Aromatoleum petrolei: one gene and its partner. The main gene of each other region encodes a partner of the protein of the gene in region 2 in a complex. Links are inferred from orthologs where the notes say so. Each region holds a gene or a part of one and is shown on either strand. Other genes may lie near its edges. The genes, in order: fliM and cheY.

The links.
Region 1: the proteins of cheY (region 2) and fliM are in contact, whole or in part, in a crystal structure (PDB 1F4V), measured with the Escherichia coli proteins. The link is inferred for Aromatoleum petrolei from one-to-one orthologs.

What each region holds. Positions count from the first base shown.
Region 1 is NZ_CP059560.1:4,269,449-4,280,338, reverse strand. The notes cover bases 7,975-10,868. They hold fliM (flagellar motor switch protein FliM), read left to right. Parts: upstream 7,975-8,866; coding sequence 8,867-9,871; downstream 9,872-10,868. Other genes in these bases: fliO (flagellar biosynthetic protein FliO), read left to right, coding at 10,493-10,868; fliN (flagellar motor switch protein FliN), read left to right, coding at 9,864-10,340; ToN1_RS19550 (flagellar basal body-associated FliL family protein), read left to right, coding at 8,297-8,857; ToN1_RS19555 (flagellar hook-length control protein FliK), read left to right, coding at 7,975-8,205. In the rest of the region: ToN1_RS19590 (sigma-54-dependent transcriptional regulator), read right to left, coding at 1-181; ToN1_RS19585 (sensor histidine kinase), read right to left, coding at 178-1,350; flagellar basal-body MS-ring/collar protein FliF, read left to right, coding at 1,514-3,172; flagellar motor switch protein FliG, read left to right, coding at 3,178-4,170; ToN1_RS19570 (flagellar assembly protein FliH), read left to right, coding at 4,198-4,902; flagellar protein export ATPase FliI, read left to right, coding at 4,899-6,302; flagellar export protein FliJ, read left to right, coding at 6,394-6,849; more of ToN1_RS19555, read left to right, coding at 6,928-7,974; more of fliO, read left to right, coding at 10,869-10,890. UniProt on the Escherichia coli protein: FliM is one of three proteins (FliG, FliN, FliM) that forms the rotor-mounted switch complex (C ring), located at the base of the basal body.
Region 2 is NZ_CP059560.1:3,897,119-3,907,797, forward strand. What follows is about bases 1-2,683. They hold cheY (chemotaxis response regulator CheY), read left to right. Parts: upstream 1-982; coding sequence 983-1,384; downstream 1,385-2,683. Other genes in these bases: ToN1_RS17705 (chemotaxis protein), read left to right, coding at 1-948; cheZ (protein phosphatase CheZ), read left to right, coding at 1,419-2,285; ToN1_RS17720 (chemotaxis protein CheA), read left to right, coding at 2,381-2,683. Outside these bases: more of ToN1_RS17720, read left to right, coding at 2,684-4,270; tal (transaldolase), read right to left, coding at 4,352-5,428; ToN1_RS24835 (pseudouridine synthase), read right to left, coding at 5,504-6,334; cysK (cysteine synthase A), read right to left, coding at 6,331-7,308; ToN1_RS17735 (CysB family HTH-type transcriptional regulator), read right to left, coding at 7,369-8,313; ToN1_RS17740 (sulfate/molybdate ABC transporter ATP-binding protein), read right to left, coding at 8,310-9,398; sulfate ABC transporter permease subunit CysW, read right to left, coding at 9,395-10,315; sulfate ABC transporter permease subunit CysT, read right to left, coding at 10,315-10,679. UniProt on the Escherichia coli protein: Involved in the transmission of sensory signals from the chemoreceptors to the flagellar motors.

The DNA of each region.
Region 1 (10,890 bases), 370 kb from region 2 along the record:
TCGGCTGCATGCGGAGGTCGCTGACCGCGAGGTTGAAGGCTTGCCGGCCGAGTTCGACCAGCGCGGCCGGCCCGCCGTCAACACCGGTGACACGATGGCCGCCCATTTCGAGCGTGAGGCATACGGCGTCGCGCAGTGCGGCGTCGTCCTCGACGACGAGGATGTTGATCTGTTCGATCATGAAGGTTCCTTCGTTGCCGGCAGGTCGTTCCCATCATCGGGGCACGGCAGGGGCAGGCTGAGGATGAACAATGCGCCCTTGCCCGGGCTGGATTCGACGGCGATGTCCCCACCGTGTGCTCGCGCGACTCCGCGTGCGATTGCGAGCCCCAGGCCGGTGCCGTCCGCGCGGGTGGTGAAGAAGGGGTCGAACAGACGCACCTGGTGGGCCGGATCGATGCCGCGGCCGTTGTCGCGGATGCGGAAGTACACGGCGTCGCCGTCGAGCGTGGCGGTGAGGTCTACAGCGCCACCAGGCTCGGTGGCCTGGATGGCGTTTTCGAGCAGGTTGGTGATCGCCCCACCCAGGGCCTTGCGGTCACCAATCAGTGTCGCGTCGCCGCATCCGCAGGCGGACGAAAAGGTGATCTGTCGTGCCCGTGCCAGCGGTTCGAGGGTATGCACGAGTTCGCCGGCAAGATCGCAGATGCCGAAGCGCTGGCGGCCGAGGCTGTCACCGCGCGCGAACAGCAGCATGTCGCGGATCAGGCGTTCCAGGTAGCGCAGGCGCTCGATCGCCCGCTCGGCCACCCGCGCTCGATCTGCAGGGGCAAGCTCGGGCTGTTTGAGGTTGCCCGTGTAAAGCAGGGCCGCGGCAAGCGGAGTGCGCAGTTGATGGGCAAGGCCGGCAACCATCTCGCCCATCGCCGCCAGCCGCTCGTTGCGTTCGGCCTGCAGGCGCATGCGGTGCGCGTCAGTGACGTCGTGCAGCAGGATGATGCGCCCCTCGCCGGATTCCAGTTCCGCCTCGGACAAGGAAACGCGCCGGGCGCCAGCCTCCTCGCCGACCGTCATTTCGCCCGGCGTTTCGGTGCTATGCAGGGCGGCGGCAAGATCGCCCCACGGGCGGCCGGCAAGATCGCCGCCCAGCAGGATTTCGGCCGCGCTGTTGCACTGCCCGACACGGCCGCCGCGATCGAGCATGACGACGCCCGCAGGCAGTGCGCCGAGCAGCACCGCAAGGCGTTCGGTGAGCTGCGCGACCTGCCCCTGCAGCGCGTTGTAGGCGGTGGACAGCTCCTCGGACGCACGCGCGAACATCTCGAACGCCTCGGCGAGCTGGGCCGCGTCGAGGCGCTGCTCCGTGCCGGGCGCGGCATTCGAGGCGGCAGAAGGTGTTTCAGCGGACATGGCGCGCAGGACCTGTTTTCACGGCTGGCAGATTAAGCTCCCATGCGCCCATGTTAACCGGCAAATAGGCGGCAAAAAATGCCGCTTTTCCACTCGCGCGATTTGCGCGCCCAGACGGACAATGCCGTCATCCGTAAATGTGACGTGATCGAAGGACTCCACCATGGCCACCGCCGACACCGCCGTTGATCGGGGAACCCTGCCGCCGGCCCAGCAGGCGCTGCAGCGCTTCAATGAGCTGAGCCAGCGCCAGAAGCTCGCCGCGGGTGCTGCCGTGGCGATCGCCATCGCCATGCTGGTGGGGGTGTGGCTGTGGTCGCGGGCACCGGACTATGCGGTGCTCTTCTCGAATTTCGAGGAGCGCGATGGCGGCGCGATCGTCTCGGCGCTGCAGCAGCAGAACGTTCCCTACAAGTTTTCGCCCGCCGGCAACGCGATCCTGATCCCGTCGGGGATGGTGCACGACGTGCGCCTGCGCCTTGCCGCACAGGGTCTGCCCAAGGGCGGACTGGTCGGTTTCGAGCTGATGGAGAACCAGAAGCTCGGGGTGTCGCAATTCCACGAGCAGGTGAACTTCCAGCGCGCACTGGAAGGCGAACTCGCGCGCACCATCCAGTCGATCGCATCGGTGGCGTCGGCGCGCGTGCATCTGGCGATCCCGAAGCAATCCGGCTTCCTGCGCGACGAGCAGAAACCGACCGCCTCCGTGATGGTGAACCTGCACCCGGGACGGACGATGGATTCCGCCCAGGTCGCCGGCATCGTCCATCTGGTCGCGTCGAGCGTGCCGCAACTCGCGAACGACCACGTCAGCGTGATCGACCAGAACGGCACCTTGCTGACGAATCGCCCCGACCCGCTGCGCAACGCGGGCCTCGATGCGACCCAGCTCAGTTACGTGCGCGAGGTCGAAGCGGGCTATATCCGCCGCATCGAGACGATCCTCGCCCCGATCGTCGGCGATGACAATTTCAAGGCCCAGGTCACCGCGGACGTCGATTTCAACCAGGTCGAGGCCACCGCCGAGACCTTCAAGCCGAACCCCTCGCCCGATCAGGCGATCCGCAGCCAGCAGATCAACGAGCAGGGAATGCGCGAGCCGGCCGCGCAAGGCGTGCCCGGGGCGCTGAGCAACCAGCCGCCCGTTCCCGCCACTGCCCCGATCACCTCGCCGTCGGTCGCCCCCGGGGGCACCCCCGCAGGTCCGGGGGCGGCTTTCACGGGCAACCGTGCAGCGACGATCAACTACGAACTCGACCGCACGATCCAGCATACGAAACAGGCGCTCGGCCAAGTGAAACGCCTGTCGGTGGCGGTTGTCGTGAACCACCGTAACGAAACGCTGCCAAACGGAGAGTCGCGCGCGGAAGCGCTTTCGGATGAGGAGATCGCCCGCATCACCAGTCTGGTTCGCGAGGCGATGGGCTTCAACCAGGCGCGCGGCGACAGCCTGAACGTGTCGAGCGCGCCGTTCGCGGCCGGCCGCGCGGAATCTCAGGTACAGGTGCCGGTATGGAAGGATCCGGAGATGGTGGACCTCGGCAAGGAAGTGCTGAAGTATGTCGTGATCCTCGTCGCCCTCGCCTTCGTGTATTTCGGTGTGGTGCGTCCGCTGCTGCGCACGGTGGCACCGCCGTCTCCGCCCGCCCCGGAGCCCGAGGAGGAAGAGGAAGGCGCGGTGGTGAGCCTGTCGCACATGCAGCCCGAGAACACCTTCGACGGGAAGTTGGCCCGCGCGAAGGAACTCGCCACATCCGACCCACGCGTCATCGCGAACCTGATCAGGGAATGGATGGGCGTCAATGAGGAAGGCAAGAGATGAGCTCAATGGATGAAGGCATCGAAAAGAGCGCGATGTTGCTGCTCGCGCTCGGCTCGGACGAGGCGGCGGAAGTCCTCAAGCTGCTCGGCCCGAAGGAAGTTCAAAAGCTCGGCATGGCGATGGCGAGCCTGCCCGCGCAACAGCGCTCGAAGGTCGAGGCGGTGCTCGACGAACTTGAGGCCCATCGCGTCAAGGGCGCGCCAGTCGAAGCCGACGAAGAGCAGATCCGCGCGATGCTGACCAAGGCGCTCGGCGACGAACGCGCCGGCCACATCATCGCACGCGTGCTGCAGGGCTCGGACACCGCGGGCATCGAGAGCCTCAAGTGGATGGATGCGGCGACCGCCGCCGACCTGATCAAGAACGAACACCCGCAGATCATCGCCACGATCCTCGTGCACCTGGAATTCGACCAGGCGGGCGAAATCCTCAAGCAGTTCCCCGACCGCCTGCGCAACGACGTGATCCTGCGCATCGCCACGCTGGACGGCGTGCAACCCGCCGCCCTCAAGGAACTGAACGAGGCGCTGGCACGCATGCTGGCGGGCGCCTCCACGGTCAAGAAGGCCTCGATGGGCGGCGTGCGCCACGCGGCCGAGATCCTCAACTTCGTCGGCGTGGCGGCTGAAACGGCAGTGCTGGACAACGTGCGCGAGTACGATCCCGACCTGGCGCAGAAAATCCTCGACGAGATGTTCGTGTTCGAGAACATCATGGACATCGACGACCGCGGCGTGCAGACGCTGTTGCGCGAAGTGCAGTCCGACTCGCTCGTCACCGCGCTCAAGGGCGCTGCCCCGGAGCTGCGCGAGAAGATCTTCAAGAACATGTCGCAGCGGGCGGCCGACATGCTGCGCGAGGATCTCGAGGCGAAGGGTCCGGTTCGCCTCTCCGAGGTCGAAGCGGAGCAGAAGGAGATCCTCAAGGTGGTACGTCGCCTCGCAGAGGAAGGCCAGATCGTGCTTGGCGGCAAGGGGTCCGAAGATGCATTCGTGTAAGCTTCCCCAACCGCTCCGGAGCTGGTCATGAGCATCTCTCGCCATCAGGCGGTCGGCGCCTACCGTCGCTGGGAGCCCCCGGCGTTCGGCGAGCAGGAAGAATCGCAGGCCGACACTCCGGATGCCGATCTCTCTCCGCCTGCTCCACCGGAACCCGTTGCAGAGCCAGCTCCGCCGCCCGAACCGCCCCCGGCCGTTCAACCGGAGATCCAGCTGCCAACTGCGGCCGAGATCGAGGCGATGTTCGACGACGCGCGCCGCGAGGGCTATGAGGCCGGCTATGCGGAGGGGGCCGAGCTCGCCCGCCAGCAGGCAAACCGCCTCACAGAATTGGCCGACGGGCTCGACGGGGCACTGAAGCAACTCGATCAGGAGGTGGCGGACGAAGTCGTCGGGCTGGCGATTGAGGTCGCGCGCCAGATGGTCCGCCGCGCACTGGCCGAGAATCCGGAAGAGGCACTCATCGAAACCGTGCGCACGGCATTGAACCAACTACCGCAGGCGCAGGTGCGGATCCACGTGCATCCCGACGACGTTACGCTGATACGCACCTACATTGCCGAGCAGCCCACTCACCTGCACCACCAGATCATCGAGGACGACTCCATGACGCGGGGCGGCTGTCGGCTGCAGGGGACTGCGAGCGAGATCGACGCGACGGTGGAGACGCGCTGGCGCAGGATTCTCGAGGGACTCGGCCACCGCGGCTCATCCTGGAACGACGGCAAATGAGCACGACGCGTGCCGCTGCATGGACCGGCTACCTCGACGCCCACCGGCGCCAGTTGGCGAACGTGAGTCCGTTCGAGGTTTCCGGACGCCTGACACGCATCAACGGCCTGGTCATGGAAGCTGCCGGGCTGCGCCTCCCCCTGGGTGCTGACTGCCGCATCCACGCGAGCGGCGGCGCAACGGTCGAGGCGGAGGTGGTCGGCTTCAACGGCGACAAGCTCTACCTGATGCCGACCGACGACGTGTTCGGCCTTGCCCCCGGTGCCGCCGTCATGCCTGTCGAACCGGTCCCGCCGCGCATCGTCCTCGGTGCGCGGCCTATTCCCCGACGCCGCACCTCCGACCGCGCCAAGCACCTGCCGGTTGGAGAGCACATGCTGGGGCGCGTCGTGGACGGCGCCGGCCGACCGCTCGACGGCCTCGGCCCACTCGATGCGACGGAAAGCCGCTCGCTGCAGAGCCGCCCCTTCAACCCGCTGACCCGAGCGCCGATCAACACGGCGCTGGACGTCGGCATTCGCGCGATCAATGCGCTCCTCACCGTCGGGCGCGGGCAGCGCCTCGGCCTCTTCGCCGGGTCCGGCGTCGGCAAGTCGGTGCTCATCGGCATGATGGCGCGCTACACCTCCGCGGACGTGATCGTCGTCGGCCTGATCGGCGAACGGGGCCGTGAGGTCAAGGAGTTCATCGAACAGAACCTCGGGCCCGAGGGCCGTGCGCGCTCCGTCGTGGTCGCTGCTCCTGCCGACACCAGCCCGCTGATGCGCCTGCAGGGTGCCGCCTACGCGACGACCATCGCCGAGTACTTCCGCGACCGCGGCAAGCAGGTCCTGCTGATCATGGACTCGCTCACGCGCTATGCGATGGCACAACGCGAAATCGCCCTCGCAATCGGCGAGCCGCCGGTGACGCGCGGTTATCCGCCGAGCGTATTCGCGCGCCTGCCCGCCCTGGTCGAGCGTGCCGGCAACGGACTCGAAGGCGGCGGCTCGATCACGGCCTTCTACACCGTCCTCGCCGAGGGCGACGACCAGCAGGATCCGATTGCCGACTCGGCGCGTGCGATCCTCGACGGACACTTCGTGCTGTCGCGCGCACTCGCCGACCAGGGGCATTACCCCGCGATTGACATCGAGCAGTCGATCTCGCGCGCGATGCACGGCCTCGTTAGCCCCGAGCATTTCGAGGTCGTCCGGCATTTCAAGCAGCTGTTCTCGCGCTACCAGCGTTCGCGCGACCTGATCGCCGTCGGCGCCTACCAGCCCGGCTCGGACCCCCTGCTCGACCGCGCCGTCGCCATGTACCCGAAGCTGGAGGCATTCCTGCAGCAAAGGATCGACGAGCAGGAAAGCTATCCGAACGCGCTTGCGAGCCTCGGTGCACTGTTTGCCCCGGGGTGAGCGCTGTCACGGGCCGAAGTGCCCCCGCTCGTTTAGAATGCCTGCAAACTGACAACAAGCCGGGGCATCCGGCGCAGACCATCTCCGCACCATGAGCAAGCCCTTCCCCCTCAAGCCCCTGCTGGAACTGAGCCAGACGCGCATGGACGATGCGGCGCGCCGACTGGGCGAACTCATCGCCAGCGAGCAGGAGGGCACACGCAAGCTGGAACTGCTGCAGAACTATCGCGACGAATATGAGGCCCGTTTTTTCGAAGCGGCACGCAATGGCATCAGCCCCGACGAGTGGCGCAACTTCAGCGCCTTCATCGGCCGCATCGACGAAGCGATCGCGGCGCAAAAGACCAACGTCGAACGCTCGCGCCAGATGACCGTCGCCGGTCAGAACGCATGGATGACCCAACGCAACAAGGTCAAGGCCTTCGACACGCTGCAAAAGCGCCACGACCTCAGCGAGGCGCGCAAGGAAGCCCGCCTCGAGCAACGACAGTCCGACGAGCACTCCGCCAAACGCTACGCGAACCGCGAAGACAGCGGCGAATCCTGAGTCTCCGTCCCTCGCTCAACAGCTTGGCATGCGCCTTGCTGTAGTCACGGCAGATACAGCCGTAAAAGGGAATCCACCATGTCGAATCAGGTCTTGAGCAGCATGTTGCGCCTGAATGCTCCGTCTGCTGCGGCACAGCCGCTCCAGCGTTCCGCAGAGGGAGGCCGGGCCGGCGGAAGCGAGCTGAACGACGACAGTTTCTCCCGCGCGCTCGACCGCCGCATGAACGCGGCCGAACGCCCCCTCGCTCGCCCGGAACGGGAAAGACCGCAGGAACGCGCTGCGCAGAGGGCGGAACGTCCACGCCGCGACGCATCGGACGAGACGCGACGCAGCGGCGAATCGAATGCACCGGAGCGGACCGACGACACGCAGGGCACGGAAAGGACTCACGCGGAAAAGCCCGGCGATGATGCTGCCCGGGACGCCGACACGGCAGAGGGTGAAGCGCAGGACGGCACGGCCGCCCGGCAGGACGATGACGCAACGGCGGATCCCGCCGCCCAGGCGGCAAGCCTTGCCGCCCTGATGCCGGGCGTTGCCGCCTTGCCGGCAGCTGAAGCCCCCGCGGAAGGCGATGCCCTGCTGACCTCCGACGTGCTCCTCGACACCCCGAAACGCAAGCCTGGTGCATCCACGCTCGGACAACTGATCGCGGAAGCCGCCTCCCGGAACGAGGCGCCGGGAAAGACCGGCGCGGAAGCGGGGAGCGTCGCCGATGCAGTTGCCAGGGTGAAAGCCGACATTGCCGGCGGAAACACCCCCGCAGCGTTCGGCGCACGCCTGCAGATGGCTTCACAACAGTCCGCACCACCGGCACCCGGCCTGCAGGCGATCGAGGCGGACGCGCAGGCAGCAGGCTTGCACGCATCGGCCTTCGCTCCCGGCGCGGCGCGCACGGAACAGACCCCGCCGCAACTGCAGGTCCACACACCGGCCGGCCAACGCGCCTGGGCCGAAGACGTGGGCAACCGCATGATGTGGATGGTGGGGCGCAACGAATCGAAGGCGGAACTCGTCCTCACGCCCGCCCATCTCGGCAAGCTCGAGGTTTCAATCCAGATCAACGGCGACCAGACGACCGCGCATTTTGTTGCCGCCTCTGCCGCGGCACGCGACGCACTCGAACAAGCGATGCCCCGCCTGCGCGAAGTGCTGCAACAGGCTGGCATCAACCTCGGCGAGGCGAACGTGAGCACGCAAGGCGACCAACGCGCCCGGCAGGATTCCGGAAACGGATCCGGTCGCGGGCATCGCGGCGCGAACGGAGCGGATCCGGTCGAGGCCCGGACGGCTCCCCTCGCTCCTGCGTCCTGGTCCCGCACGGGCCTGGGGATGGTCGATACCTTTGCCTGAGGGATGAATTGGGGCCAGTCTTCCCCACTTTTCCGCAATTGGGTAACACGAGTTATCGCGGATAATTCAGTTGTGGAAACAGGAGAACTACATGGCCAAGGCCCCTACCCCCCCTCCCGCAGCAGCTGAAGCCCCCGCACCGGCGCCGAAACGGAGCAAGAAGCTCCTGATCCTGCTGATCGCCGCCGTCGCCATTGTGGCTTTGCTCGCGGCTGTGGTGGTGGGCCTGCTGCTGATGAAGAAGAGCCAGTCAGCCGACGCCGAGACGGAAGAAGCGCCGGCCGTCGCGACTGTGGATCTGAACAAGCCGCCGACCTTCGTGCCGTTGGACCCCTTCGTCGTGAACCTCGCTCCGGCCGAAGGCGAGCGCTACCTCCAGGTCGTCATGGCCCTGCGCGTCACCGATGCGAAGACCGGGGAAAACCTGAAGGCCTTCATGCCGGAGATTCGCCACCAGATCAACCTGCTGCTGTCGAGCAAACTGCCATCCGAACTGTCTACGATGGAAGGGCGCGAAGCGCTCGCGGAAGAGATCGTCCGTCGCACCAACGGGGTACTCGGCACGCCGGCCGCCAAGACGGGCGACGGAAAGGCCACGACCCCCACGGGTCCGATCCAGGCCGTGCTGTTCAACTCGTTCATCATCCAGTAAGAGGACGTCATGTCTTCCGATTTTCTCTCCCAGGATGAAGTCGACGCACTGCTAAAGGGCGTCGCCGGGGAGCCCGAGGAACAGGAAGAGGAACTCGGGGACCAGGCGGGCGTTCGCCCGTACAACCTGGCCACCCAGGAACGCATCGTCCGTGGGCGCATGCCCACGATGGAGCTCATCAACGAGCGCTTTGCCCGCTACCTGCGTATCGGGCTGTTCAACTACATGCACCGCAACGCCGAGGTGTCGGTCGGACCGGTGAAGGTGCAGAAGTACGGCGAATTCGTCCGCAACCTGGTGGTGCCGACGAACCTGAACCTCATCCTGGCCAAGCCCCTGCGCGGCACCGGGCTGATCGTCTTCGACCCGAACCTCGTATTCATCGTCGTGGACAACATGTTCGGCGGCGACGGCCGCTTCCATTCGCGGGTCGAGGGTCGCGACTTCACCCCCACCGAGCAGCGCATCATCCAGGGCATGCTCAACGTCGTATTCACCGAATACACGCGCGCCTGGGCGCCGGTGTTCAAGATCGAGATGGAGTACGTCCGCTCGGAGATGAACTCGCAATTCGCGAACATTGCCACACCGTCGGAAATCGTCATCTCCGCAAGCTTCTCGCTGGAATTCGGCGGTTCGCAGGCGGACATGCACATCTGCTTCCCGTACTCGATGGTCGAGCCGATCCGCGACCTGCTCTATTCGACGATGCAGAGCGACCACCTGAGCCAGGACAACCGCTGGATCAGCCTGCTCTCGCGACAATTGCAAAGCGCCGATGTCGAACTGGTGTGCAACCTCGGCAGCGCGGAAGTCACCCTGCGCGATATCGTCAATATGCGCGTCGGCGACGTGATCCCGATCGACGTGCCCAAGACGCTGGAGGCCGAAGTCGACGGCAGCCCCGTTCTCGAAGTGACCTACGGCAGGCAGGGCACGAATTACGCGATCAGGGTGGAACGCTTCCTCGCCAACGACGACGACTCCACAACATTCGGAGGCCGAAATGGCTGACAACGACAACGATCCCGACAACCAGGTCAGCGAAGACGATTGGGCCGCCGCGATGATGGAACAGGCAGCGGCCGAAACCAGCCCGGACGCGGAGGCGCGCCGCGTTGCCGCGGACCTCGCGGCGGCCGCGGAGTCGCCCTACCAGGCGAAACCCGCCAGCCACCTCTTCCCCGACTTCGGCGCGTCCGCCCCCCGTACGGGCGGACTCAACGACTTCGACATGATCCTGGACATCCCCGTCCAGCTCACCGTCGAACTCGGTCGCACCAAGATCTCGATCCGCAACCTGCTGCAGCTGGCGCACGGCTCGGTGGTGGAGCTCGACGGCCTTGCCGGCGAACCGATGGACGTGCTCGTGAACGGCACGCTGATCGCCCAGGGTGAAGTCGTGGTCGTCAACGACAAGTTCGGCATCCGCCTGACCGATATCATCACCCCCGCCGAGCGGATGCGGAAAATCCGCGGCTGATCCGTCCGGGCCGTCGCTACGGCGGCCCGCAGGATGATGCGGATCGCTCGCGGCAAAGCAGCGAATTGTCCCCCTTTTGCCCGTCTTATTGCCCCCTCGGCAAGACACGCGCACGGGTATGCTTCTCCCATCCCAAGAAGCGCAGATCCGCCGTGACGCAATTTCCGAAACTCCCCAGATCAGTCCGCTTCGTGCCGCTCGCGCTAACTGCTGCAGCCTCGCCGCTCTTCGCCGCAGACGCGGCGACTCCGGCCGCCCCCGGCATCACCGACGGGCTGGGCCAGATGCTGCTGGGCCTCGCCGTGGTCCTCGGGCTGCTGCTGGGCTGCCTGTGGCTGATCAAGAAGCTCTCGGCCCCGCACGGCGCCGCCGCCGGCCTGAAAGTGCTCGGCGCCGTGCCGGTCGGGCCACGCGAGCGCGTCGTGCTCGTCGAAGTCGGCGGTCAGGTGCTGGTGCTGGGGGTCACGCCGACCAATGTCCGTACCTTGCACACCCTGCCCGAGGAGGCACTGCAGAACACATCGCCCGACGCGCCCGCAACGTCCGGCCC
Region 2 (10,679 bases):
TACCAGACCGAAGAAAACGGCGTACTGAACGTCGTCGATGGCCGTACGAGCCTTGCCGGCTCGAACCGCATGGAGATTCTGCTGTTCTCGCTCGGAACCACGGAAACCTTCGGAATCAACGTGTTCAAGGTGCGCGAGGTGTCGGCAACGCCCTTCATCACGCGCGCACCCAATATGCCGGCGGGTGTGGAGGGGCTGATTTCGCTGCGCGGCAACGTGATCCCCGTGTTGTCGCTGGCCAAGATCCTGGGCCTCGCGCGGCCGGGCGAGCCGCTCGGCGGTTCGATGATGGTCACCGAGTACAGTAAGCGCACCCTCGGATTCCTCGTCGCGGGTGTCGACCGCATCATCCGCGTCGACTGGGACAAGGTGCGCGCTCCGGACAATGTCTCGAGCAACGTGCACAACTACATTACCGCGATCACCGAATTGCCTGACGGCAAGCTGGTGTCCATCGTCGACGTCGAAACCGTTCTGGCGACGACCTTCGGCGATGCGGTGGTCGGCAACATCTCGCCGATCCCGGACGGTGAGGACTACGAGGTCTTCTACGTCGACGACTCGGGTGTCGCGCGCCGCAAGATCGCCGAAGTGCTCGACAAGCTGGGGGTCCGGCACAAACACGCGGTGAACGGACTCGAAGCGTGGACTCGCCTGCAGGGCATGGCCAGCCACGCGCAGCAGATCGGCCACCGGGTAAGCGACGAGCTCGATCTGATCCTCGTCGATGCCGAAATGCCTGAGATGGACGGGTACGTGTTGACGCGCAACATCAAGGCCGACAGCCGCTTCGACGGCATCCCCGTGGTGATGCACTCGTCGCTGTCGTCGGAAGCGAACCGGGCGATGGGAAAGCGGGTTGGTGTGGACGCCTACGTGGCAAAATTCGACGCCGATGCGCTCGCAGATACTCTGCGTCCGCTGCTGACCCGGGGGCATCAAGGCTGACCCGGGTCGTGCGCAAGATTACGGAGATACAAGAATGTCCGACCCCAAGATGAAATTCCTCGTCGTCGATGATTTCTCGACCATGCGCCGCATCGTGCGCAACCTGCTCAAGGAGCTGGGTTTCACCAACGTCGACGAGGCGGAGGACGGTGCGGTCGCGTTGCAGAAGCTCAACAGCGCGCCGTTCGACTTCGTCGTCACCGACTGGAACATGCCCAACATGGACGGGCTGACGCTGCTGCAGACCATCCGCCAGACACCCCATCTGCGGCACCTGCCGGTGCTGATGGTCACGGCCGAAGCGAAGAAGGAAAACATCATCGCTGCGGCGCAGGCCGGGGCCAGCGGCTACATCGTCAAGCCCTTCACCGCGGCGACGATGTCCGAAAAGCTGGAAAAAATCTTCGAAAAAATGGGCAAAAAGGCCACCGCCTGACCGGCGGGAAAAGAAACGATCAGGGAGGCCGATAATGGCGAAGAAGCTGAAACAGGACGAGGTCGGGGATTCGGACGAACTCCAGGCCTTGTTCGACAGCATCGCGAACACCCAGGCGCAGCCAGCGCCGGCGGCGCGGCCTGCGCCCGCGCCCGCCCCTGCTGCGTCGGGCGATTCCGGCGGTGATGACGCCGAACTGCAGGCTTTGTTCGATTCCGTCGCCGCGGATTTCGAGGCCGGCTTCGTGGCCACAGAGCCCGCCGCATCAGTCGCCCCGGCCGCTCAACCTGAGCACAGTTGCGACGCGGTGTTCACGCGAATCGGACAGATGACGAGACAAGTTCACGACACCCTGCGCGAACTGGGCACCGACGACGGTCTGCAGGATGCGGTGCAGGCGATCCCCGATGCGCGCCAGCGGCTGACCTACATCGCGCAGATGACCGAGCAGGCGGCGAGCCGTGTGCTCAATGCGACCGACATCGCCCAACCAATCCAGAATCGCATCCAGTCGGGCGCAAGCGACCTGCACTCGCGTTGGGACAGGCTGTTCGCGAACCAGCTGTCGGTCGATGAGTTCAAGGCGCTGTCGGCCGAAACGCGCAGCTTCCTCGGCGAAGTGGTTGACGGCAGCCGCGCGACCAACGCGCAGCTGATGGAAATCATGATGGCGCAGGATTTCCAGGACCTGACCGGCCAAGTGATCAAGAAAGTCGTCGAGCTGGCGCAGAAGCTGGAGACCGAACTGCTGCAGGTGCTGCTCGAGGTGACTCCGGCGGGCAAGCGCGGCGACAAGCACAGCGGGCTGATGAACGGCCCGGTCGTCAGCGCGGAAGGGCGCGACGACGTGGTCACGACGCAGGAACAGGTGGACGACCTGTTGGACAGCCTGGGCTTCTGATTGGCCGTCCCGGCGATGCCGGGCCGGCCAATCCGGATGACTGGGCCGGTGAATGCAAGGGGCCGCCGGCCCGCAACAAAGATAGCGAGAATGCGATGAGTGACTTCGCCGGAATGGAAGACCTTCTTCAGGATTTCCTGATCGAGGCGGGAGACCTGCTCTCCGGTGTCGACAACAAGCTCGTGGATCTGGAGCGCTCGCCCGACGACCGCGGCCTGCTCAACGAGATCTTCCGTGGCTTCCACACGATCAAGGGTGGCGCGGGCTTCCTCAACGCGACGGAACTGGTCACGCTGTGCCATCTGACTGAAAATCTGTTCGACAACCTCCGCAACGGTGAACTCGCCGTGACGCCGGAGATCATGGATGTGATCCTCGCCGCGACGGCCACGGTGCGCGACATGTTTGCGAGCCTCGAGCAGGGTATGCAGCCTTCTGCAGCCGAACCGGATCTGATCGCGCGCCTCAGGCAGGCGATCGCGGGCGAACTCGGCGCTGCCCCTGCCGCGTCGGCCAAGCCGGCGCCGGCTGCAGCGGTCAGCCAGACGGCTGCGGCCGGCGCACCCGACTGGGAGCTGCTGCATGGCGTCGTCACCGGTGTGGCGCGCGTGATACAGCCAGTACGCGAAGCGGCGCCGGCGCCTGTCGTCCCTTCCGCGCCGGCGCGCCCCCCCGAGGAGATCATCAAGGCGGCGGTGGGGCGCCGCGCGAGTGACAAGCCCGGTTCGCCGGTCAGCACCGGTCGCCGCGAGGGCGAGAAGCAGCGCGACAACTCGATCCGGGTCGATACGACGCGCCTCGACCAGGTGCTCAACCTGTCGGGCGAGATCGGCCTGACGAAGAACCGGCTTAACGCCTTGCGCAGTGACATCCTCTCGGGTCGCAACGATACCGAGACGCTGCACTCGCTCGACATTGCAGTCAGCCAGCTCGATCTTCTCGTATCCGACCTGCAAAACGCGGTCATGAAGACGCGCATGCAGCCGATCGGGCGCCTGTTCCAGAAGTACCCGCGCATCGCGCGCGATCTCGCGCGCAACATGGGAAAGGACGTCGAACTCGTGCTCGCGGGCGAGGAGACGGAGATCGACAAGACGATGATCGAGGATCTCGCCGACCCGATCATCCACCTGATCCGCAATGCGGTCGACCACGGTGTCGAGGATGCGGCGGAGCGGATCGCGAACGGCAAGCCGGAGAAATCCATCGTCCGCCTCGAGGCGCGCCAGGAAGGCGATCACATCGTGATCCTCGTGGCCGACGACGGGCGCGGCATGAACGCGGAGCGGCTGCGCGCGAAGGCGGTGGAGAAGGGGCTCATCACCGACGAAGAGTCCAATGCGATGGACGAGCGGCAGAGCTTCAACCTGGTTTTCCTTCCCGGCTTCTCGATGGCCGCACAGGTGTCGGACGTGTCGGGGCGCGGCGTCGGCATGGACGTCGTGCGCACCAACATCCAGAAGCTCAACGGCAGCATCGAGATCCAGTCGCAGCTCGGCAAGGGCACGACCTTCGTGATCAGTCTCCCGTTGACCCTGGCGATTCTGCCCGTGCTGCTGGTGCGTCTGGGCGAGCAGCCCTTTGCGGTGCCGCTGTCGATGGTGCGCGAGATCCTGCCGATCGAGGCGAAGGAGGTTCAGGAAGTCGGCGGACGCGCCACCATGGTCGTGCGCGGCGAAGTGCTGCCGATCATGCCGTTGGCGGGGCTGCTCGGCTGGCCGCTGGAGCGTGCGCCGTGCTACGGCGTGCTGATGCAGACGGCGGAGATGTCCTTCATCCTCGGCATCGACAGCTTTGCGGGGCGCGAGGACGCAGTGATCAAGTCGCTCGACGACTTCCGCCCGAAGGGCGTCGCCGGGGTGACGACCCTGTCGAACGGCCAGATCGTGCTGATCCTGGACATGAAGGAGCTGCTCGGCAGCGCCGGGGACCAGCGCTGGCTCACCCGCATGTCGATGATGGCGAAGCAGGTCGCTACCGCCTGAGCGCCGGACGACGCTGAAGACGAAAAGCCCGACGGGGGATGAACTCCGTCGGGCTTTGTGTTGTGTGCCGGCTGTGCGGCGTCAGGCGGTGAGCTGTAGCAGTTGCGCGAACGCGTCTTCGAATTGCGCCAGCCCTTCGCGCTGCAGGCCTTCGCCCGCTGCGGTCATGTCTATGCCCAAGTCGTTCAGTGCGTCGAAGGCCGAGCGCGCGGTGCCGACATCCTGCGCAAGGGTCGCAGCCACCTTGCCGTGGTCGCGCAGCGCCCCGAGCGTGGCGTCGGGCAGCGTATTCACGGTTTCCGGCCCGATCAGCGGCTCGACGTAGAGCAGGTCGCTGTAGGCGGGGTTCTTCGTGCCAGTGCTCGCCCACAACATGTACTGCGGACGTGCGCCCGCCGCGCGCAGTTCGGCGAAGGCCGCGCCGTGGAAGCGTTCCTGATAGCGCTGGTAGGCGAGCTTTGCCATCGCCACCGCCGTCTTGCCGCGCAGGGCGAGCGCGTCGCCGCCGAGTTCGTCGAGCTGCTTGTCGATGAGGGTGTCGACGCGGGACAGGAACAGGCTCGCGACCGACATCACCTTGCTCACGTCCCCGCCGGCCTGGCGCAGGCGCTGCAGGCCCTGGACATACGCGTCCGCGACCGTATCGACGTGGGCGAGCGAGAACATCAGCGTGACGTTGACGCTCACGCCGCGACCGATCAGCAGTTCGATCGCGTCCAGCCCTGCAGCGGTTGCAGGCACCTTGATCAGCAGGTTGTCGCGCGCGACGGCTTGGTTCAGACGCAGGCCGGCGGCAAGCGTCCCGGCCGCGTCGTGGGCTAGGGCTGGCGACACTTCCAGGCTCACGTAGCCGGCGTTGCCGCCGCTGCGCTCCCAGCTTGGCCGCAGCATATCGCAGGCACGCTGCACGTCCGGGATCACCAAGCCTTCATAGCGCGCTTCGGCACCGAGGGGCTGCTGCTTGAGCGCAGCGAGGTCGTCCTCGTAATACCGCCCCCCGGCGATGGCCTTGTGGAAGATCGCGGGGTTGGTCGTGACGCCGTCGACGCCATCATCGGCGATCATCTGCGCGAGCTGGCCTTCGTTGAGCAGGGTGCGGGAGAGGTTGTCGAGCCAGACTTGCTGGCCCTGTGCGCGGACCTGGAGCAGGGGATTCATGGTTGGAGCCGATGTCGTGTTCATTGTCGTGAAGATTCATTGTGCACCGAATCCGTGACGGCAAGAAGACTCCGCTTATCTGCGAGTGTTGCTGGTCGCGTCCGTCGCCCGCATGGAGCTTTTCACGGCGTCGTCCCAGCCGAGCGCATCGACTACGTGGGCGAAATCGTGCGCGAGCGGGGCCGATAGATCGAGCGCTGTCCCGCTGCGCGGGTGCGTGAGTTGCATGCGCGTGCAGGCGAGCAGTAGCCGCGAGACGCCGAAGAGTTGGGCGAACAGCCGGTTGTGCCGCCCCTTCCCGAAGGTCGCGTCGCCGATGATGGGGTGGGAGATGTGTTTCAGGTGGCGGCGGATCTGGTGGCGGCGGCCGGTTTCGGGGCTGAGTTCGACCAGCGCGTAACGACTGGTCGGGTAACGGTCGACCTGATAGGGCAGTTCGGTGGTCGCAAGGCGATGAAAGCGCGTCACGGCGCCTTGCGCCGGGGCGTCCTCACTGTCGGGGCGGCGCTCAGCATCATCGAAGCGCCGCGTCAGGGGGTGGTCGATGAGGCCCTCGCCGACCGGATGACCACGCACGACGGCGAGATAGGTCTTGCGCACTTCCTGACGCTCGAAGGCACCGGACGCCAGAGCGGCGGTTTCGCGATCGAGCGCGAACAGGAGTACGCCCGAGGTTCCTTTGTCGAGGCGATGCACGGGGTGCACGCGGCGGCCGATCTGGTCGCGCAGGATCTGAACCGCGAAACGTTCTTCATGGAAATCGAGCACGGAGCGATGGACCAGCAGCCCGGAGGGCTTGTGTACCGCGACGAGGAAGTCGTCGCGATACAGGATGGGCAGGGTCTCGGTTGGCAGAGCCGCGGGGGCTGTCGCCCCTGCGGTCGTGTCCGCGAGGGCGCCGCTCAAAGTGCCGCGCCGGTCGCGTCGAACATGCCTTCGAACAGGATGGAGCTGAGGTAGCGCTCGCCCGAATCCGGCAGGATGGCGACGATGGTCTTGCCCGCGTTCTCCGGCCGCTGCGCGAGCCGTGCCGCGACGGCTGCCGCTGCGCCACACGAGATCCCCGAAAGGATGCCTTCCTCGCGCGCGAGGCGGCGGGCGTAGAGGATCGCGTCCTCGTTCGTTACCGTCTCGACCGCGTCGATCAGCGAGAGATCCAGCACGTCGGGCACGAAGCCCGCGCCGAGGCCCTGGATCTTGTGCGGCGAAGGCTTCAGCGGCTCGCCTGCGCGCGTCTGCGTGAGCACCGGGCTCGCGGCGGGTTCGACGGCAACCGACACGATCGCCTTGCCCTTGGTCTGCTTGATATAACGCGAGACGCCGGTGATGGTGCCGCCGGTGCCGACCCCCGACACGAGGATGTCGATCTTGCCGTCGGTGTCGTCCCAGATCTCGGGGCCGGTCGTTGCTTCGTGGATCGCAGGGTTAGCCGGGTTCTTGAACTGCTGCAGCAGCACGTATCGATTCGGGTCGGACGCCGCGATCTCCTCAGCCTTCGCGATCGCACCGTTCATCCCCTTGGCGCCTTCGGTCAGGACGAGCTTGGCGCCATAGGCAACCAGCAGCTTGCGCCGCTCGACGCTCATCGTATCGGGCATCGTCAACGTGATGGGGATGCCGCGCGCAGCGGCGACGAAGGCCAGCGCGATGCCGGTGTTGCCGCTGGTGGGCTCGACGATTTCCTTCCCCGGGCCGAGCAGGCCGCGCTTCTCGGCGTCCCAGATCATTGCCGCGCCGATGCGGCATTTCACGGAATAGGCGGGGTTGCGCCCCTCGATCTTGCCCAGCACGGTCGCGGGTGCGCCGTCGGTGATGCGATTCAGTTTGATCAGCGGCGTCTTGCCGATGGATTCGGCGTTATCGGTATACCAGTTCGACATATGGAGGCTCCTTGGTCCGGAAATCGGAGAATAGCAGGCGCCGGTGCGCGGTGCGCTGCCTCATTCATCGGCGCGACCGTTGCCTGCGGGGGTGATGCTGTTGCGAACCGTCATCTCGGTGAGCGTCGGTGAGCACATCTCGATGAAGCGGTAGGCGAAACCGCGCAGGTAGTGTCCGCGCCGTACTGCGATGCGCGTCGTGTTGGCGGGAAACAGGTGGCTGCTGTCTAGCTGGCGGAGTTCGCCTTCGCGCCCGGGTTGGAAGGCCATCGACGCGACGATGCCGACGCCCAGCCCCAGTTCGACGTAGGTCTTGATGACATCAGCGTCCATCGCCGACATCGCGAACTCGGGGGAAAGTCCTGCGGCGGCAAATGCGCGGTCGATGATGGAGCGTCCGGTGAAGCCTTCGTGGTAGGTGATCAGCGGGTATTCGGCGATCGCCTCCAGCGTCAGCGGCATTGCGCTGTCGAGTGGATGCCCGGCGGGCACGATCACCGAATGATGCCAGGAGTAGTAAGGGAAGGACGCCAGTTCGGCCACGTCCGCAATCGCCTCGGTCGCGATGCCGATGTCCGCCTGACCGTCCAGCACCATCGACACGATCTCCTCGGGGCTGCCCTGATGCAGCTTGAGGAGCACCCTGGGATAAACCCTCTTGAATCCGGTCACGACCTTGGGCAGCGCGTAGCGCGCCTGCGTGTGCGTCGTCACGACCGTCAGGCGGCCCTCGTCGCGATTGCTGTACTGCTCGGCGAGCCGCTTGATGTTGCCGGCGTCGAGCAGCATGCGCTCGACCATCACGACCAGTTCGCGGCCCGGGTCAGTGAGACCCAGCAGGCGCTTGCCCTTGCGCACGAAGAGTTCGACGCCCAGCTCGTCCTCGAGGTCCTTGATGTGCTTGGAAACGCCGGACTGCGACGTGAACAGCGCGTTGGCGACCTCCGTGAGATTGAAGTTGCGGCGCACCGTCTCGCGGATGATGCGTAGCTGCTGGAAATTCATGCAGTTGCTCCAGTAATGCCGTTGCGCTCGAAGACCTTGAGGTGCGAGGGTAGCAGGCGCACGGCCTGGCCTTCGGCGAGATTCTGTTCGGCGACGCGCTGCTGCGTCAGTTCGACTTCAAAATGCTGACCGCTGGCACCGTTCAGCCCGTCGAGCTCGATGCGGGCGGTGACGCCGAAGGCGAGGATGCGGGTGATGCGTGCCGCGACCCCGGCGTCGCCATGCGCCTCGGGCACGAGGTCGAGTTCGTGCGGGCGGGCGAAGGCGATGACTTCGGCGCCGGCGTCGAAGCCCTGCTGTGCGCTCGGCAGGACGTCGTCGCCGACGCGCAGCGCGTTGTCCTCGACGCGGCCGTGGAAGAAGTTCACCGAGCCGAGAAACCCATACACGAAGGGCGTCGCGGGCTGGCGGTAGACCTCTTCGGGTGTGCCGATCTGCTCCACATGGCCGCGGTCCATCAGCACGATGCGATCGGCAACCTCGAGGGCCTCCTCCTGATCGTGGGTGACGAAGATCGAGGTGATATGCAGCTCGTCGTGCAGCTTGCGCAGCCAGCGGCGCAGTTCCTTGCGTACCTTGGCATCGAGCGCGCCGAAGGGTTCGTCGAGCAGCAACACGCGCGGTTCCACCGCGAGGGCACGGGCGAGCGCGATGCGCTGGCGCTGGCCGCCCGACAGTTGCGCCGGGAAGCGGTCGGCGAGCCAGTCGAGCTGCACGAGGTCGAGGAGTTCATGCACCTTGTCGCGGATCTGCACTTCCGACGGACGTTGCCCGCGTGGCTTCATGCGCATGCCGAAGGCGACGTTGTCGAACACGCTCATGTGGCGGAACAGCGCGTAATGCTGGAACACGAAGCCGACCTGGCGGTCGCGCACATGGGTGCCCGAGGCGTCCCCTCCGTCCAGGAGTACCTGTCCGGATTCTGCCTGCTCAAGGCCGGCGATGATGCGCAGGAGCGTCGTCTTGCCACAGCCGGACGGCCCCAGCAGGGCGACCAGTTCGCCGGTCGGGAAGTCGAGCGAGACGTCGTCGAGCGCGACGAAGTCGCCGAACGTCTTGCGGATGTTTCTGACCTGAATGCTCATGATGCGGCGTCCTGATGGGCTTCTCGTGATTGCTTCCCGCCGCCGGCGCGGTGCTCGACCCAGGTCTTGATCACCAGGGTCACGAGCGCGAGCAGGGCCAGCAGCGACGCCACCGCAAACGCGGCGGCGAACTGGTATTCGTTGTAGAGAATCTCGACGTGCAGCGGCAGCGTGTTGGTCTGGCCGCGGATGTGGCCGGAGACGACCGACACCGCGCCGAACTCGCCCATCGCGCGGGCATTGCACAGGATCACGCCATACAGCAGTCCCCACTTGATGTTCGGCAGCGTCACGTGCCAGAAGGTCTGCCAGCCGTTGGCGCCGAGCACGATCGCGGCGTCCTCCTCCTCGCGGCCCTGTGCCTGCATCAGCGGAATGAGTTCGCGTGCGACGAAGGGAAAGGTCACGAACACCGTCGCGAGCACGATGCCGGGTACCGCGAAGATGACCTTGATGTCATGATCGGCAAGCCAGGGGCCGAGCCAGCCCTGTGCACCGAAAATCAGCACGTAGATCAGGCCGGCGATCACGGGCGACACCGAGAAGGGTAGGTCGATGAGTGTGATGAGGAGATGCTTGCCACGGAACTCGAATTTCGCGATCGCCCACGCGGCCGCGACGCCGAACACCAGGTTGAGCGGCACCGAGATCACCGCCGCGGTGAGCGTGAGCTTGATCGCCCACAGCGCATCCTCGTGTATCAGCGCACCCCAATAGGTTTCCCATCCCTTGCGCGATGCCTCGACAAAGACCGCTACGAGCGGAAGCAGCAGGAACACCGCGAAGAAGGCGAGCGAGATGCCGAGGATCGTCCATTTGATCCAAGGCTCCTCGCGCGTGGCCTCCCGGGATTCGAAACGGTCGGCAGCGTCGGTGTGCGCGGCGCCGGCCCAGTCGAGTGTCGCTGCGCCGGCCATCAGCGGTCCCTCCCGGTTCTCCGGGTCGTCCACGCCTGCAGGCTGTTGATCAGGAGCAGCAGCGCGAACGACACCGCCAGCATCACGACCGCGATCGCGGTCGCGCCCGTGTAGTCGTATTGTTCGAGTTTGGTGATGATCATCAGCGGCGTGATCTCTGACACCATCGGGATATTGCCGGCAATGAAGATGACCGATCCGTATTCGCCCACCGCACGGGCGAAGGCCAGCGCAAAGCCCGTCAGCAGCGCTGGCAGCAGCACCGGCAGGATCACGTGACGGAAGATCTGCCAGCGCCCGGCGCCGAGGCTGGCGGCCGCTTCCTCCAGTTCGGTGTCGAGGTCCTCGAGGACGGGCTGCACGG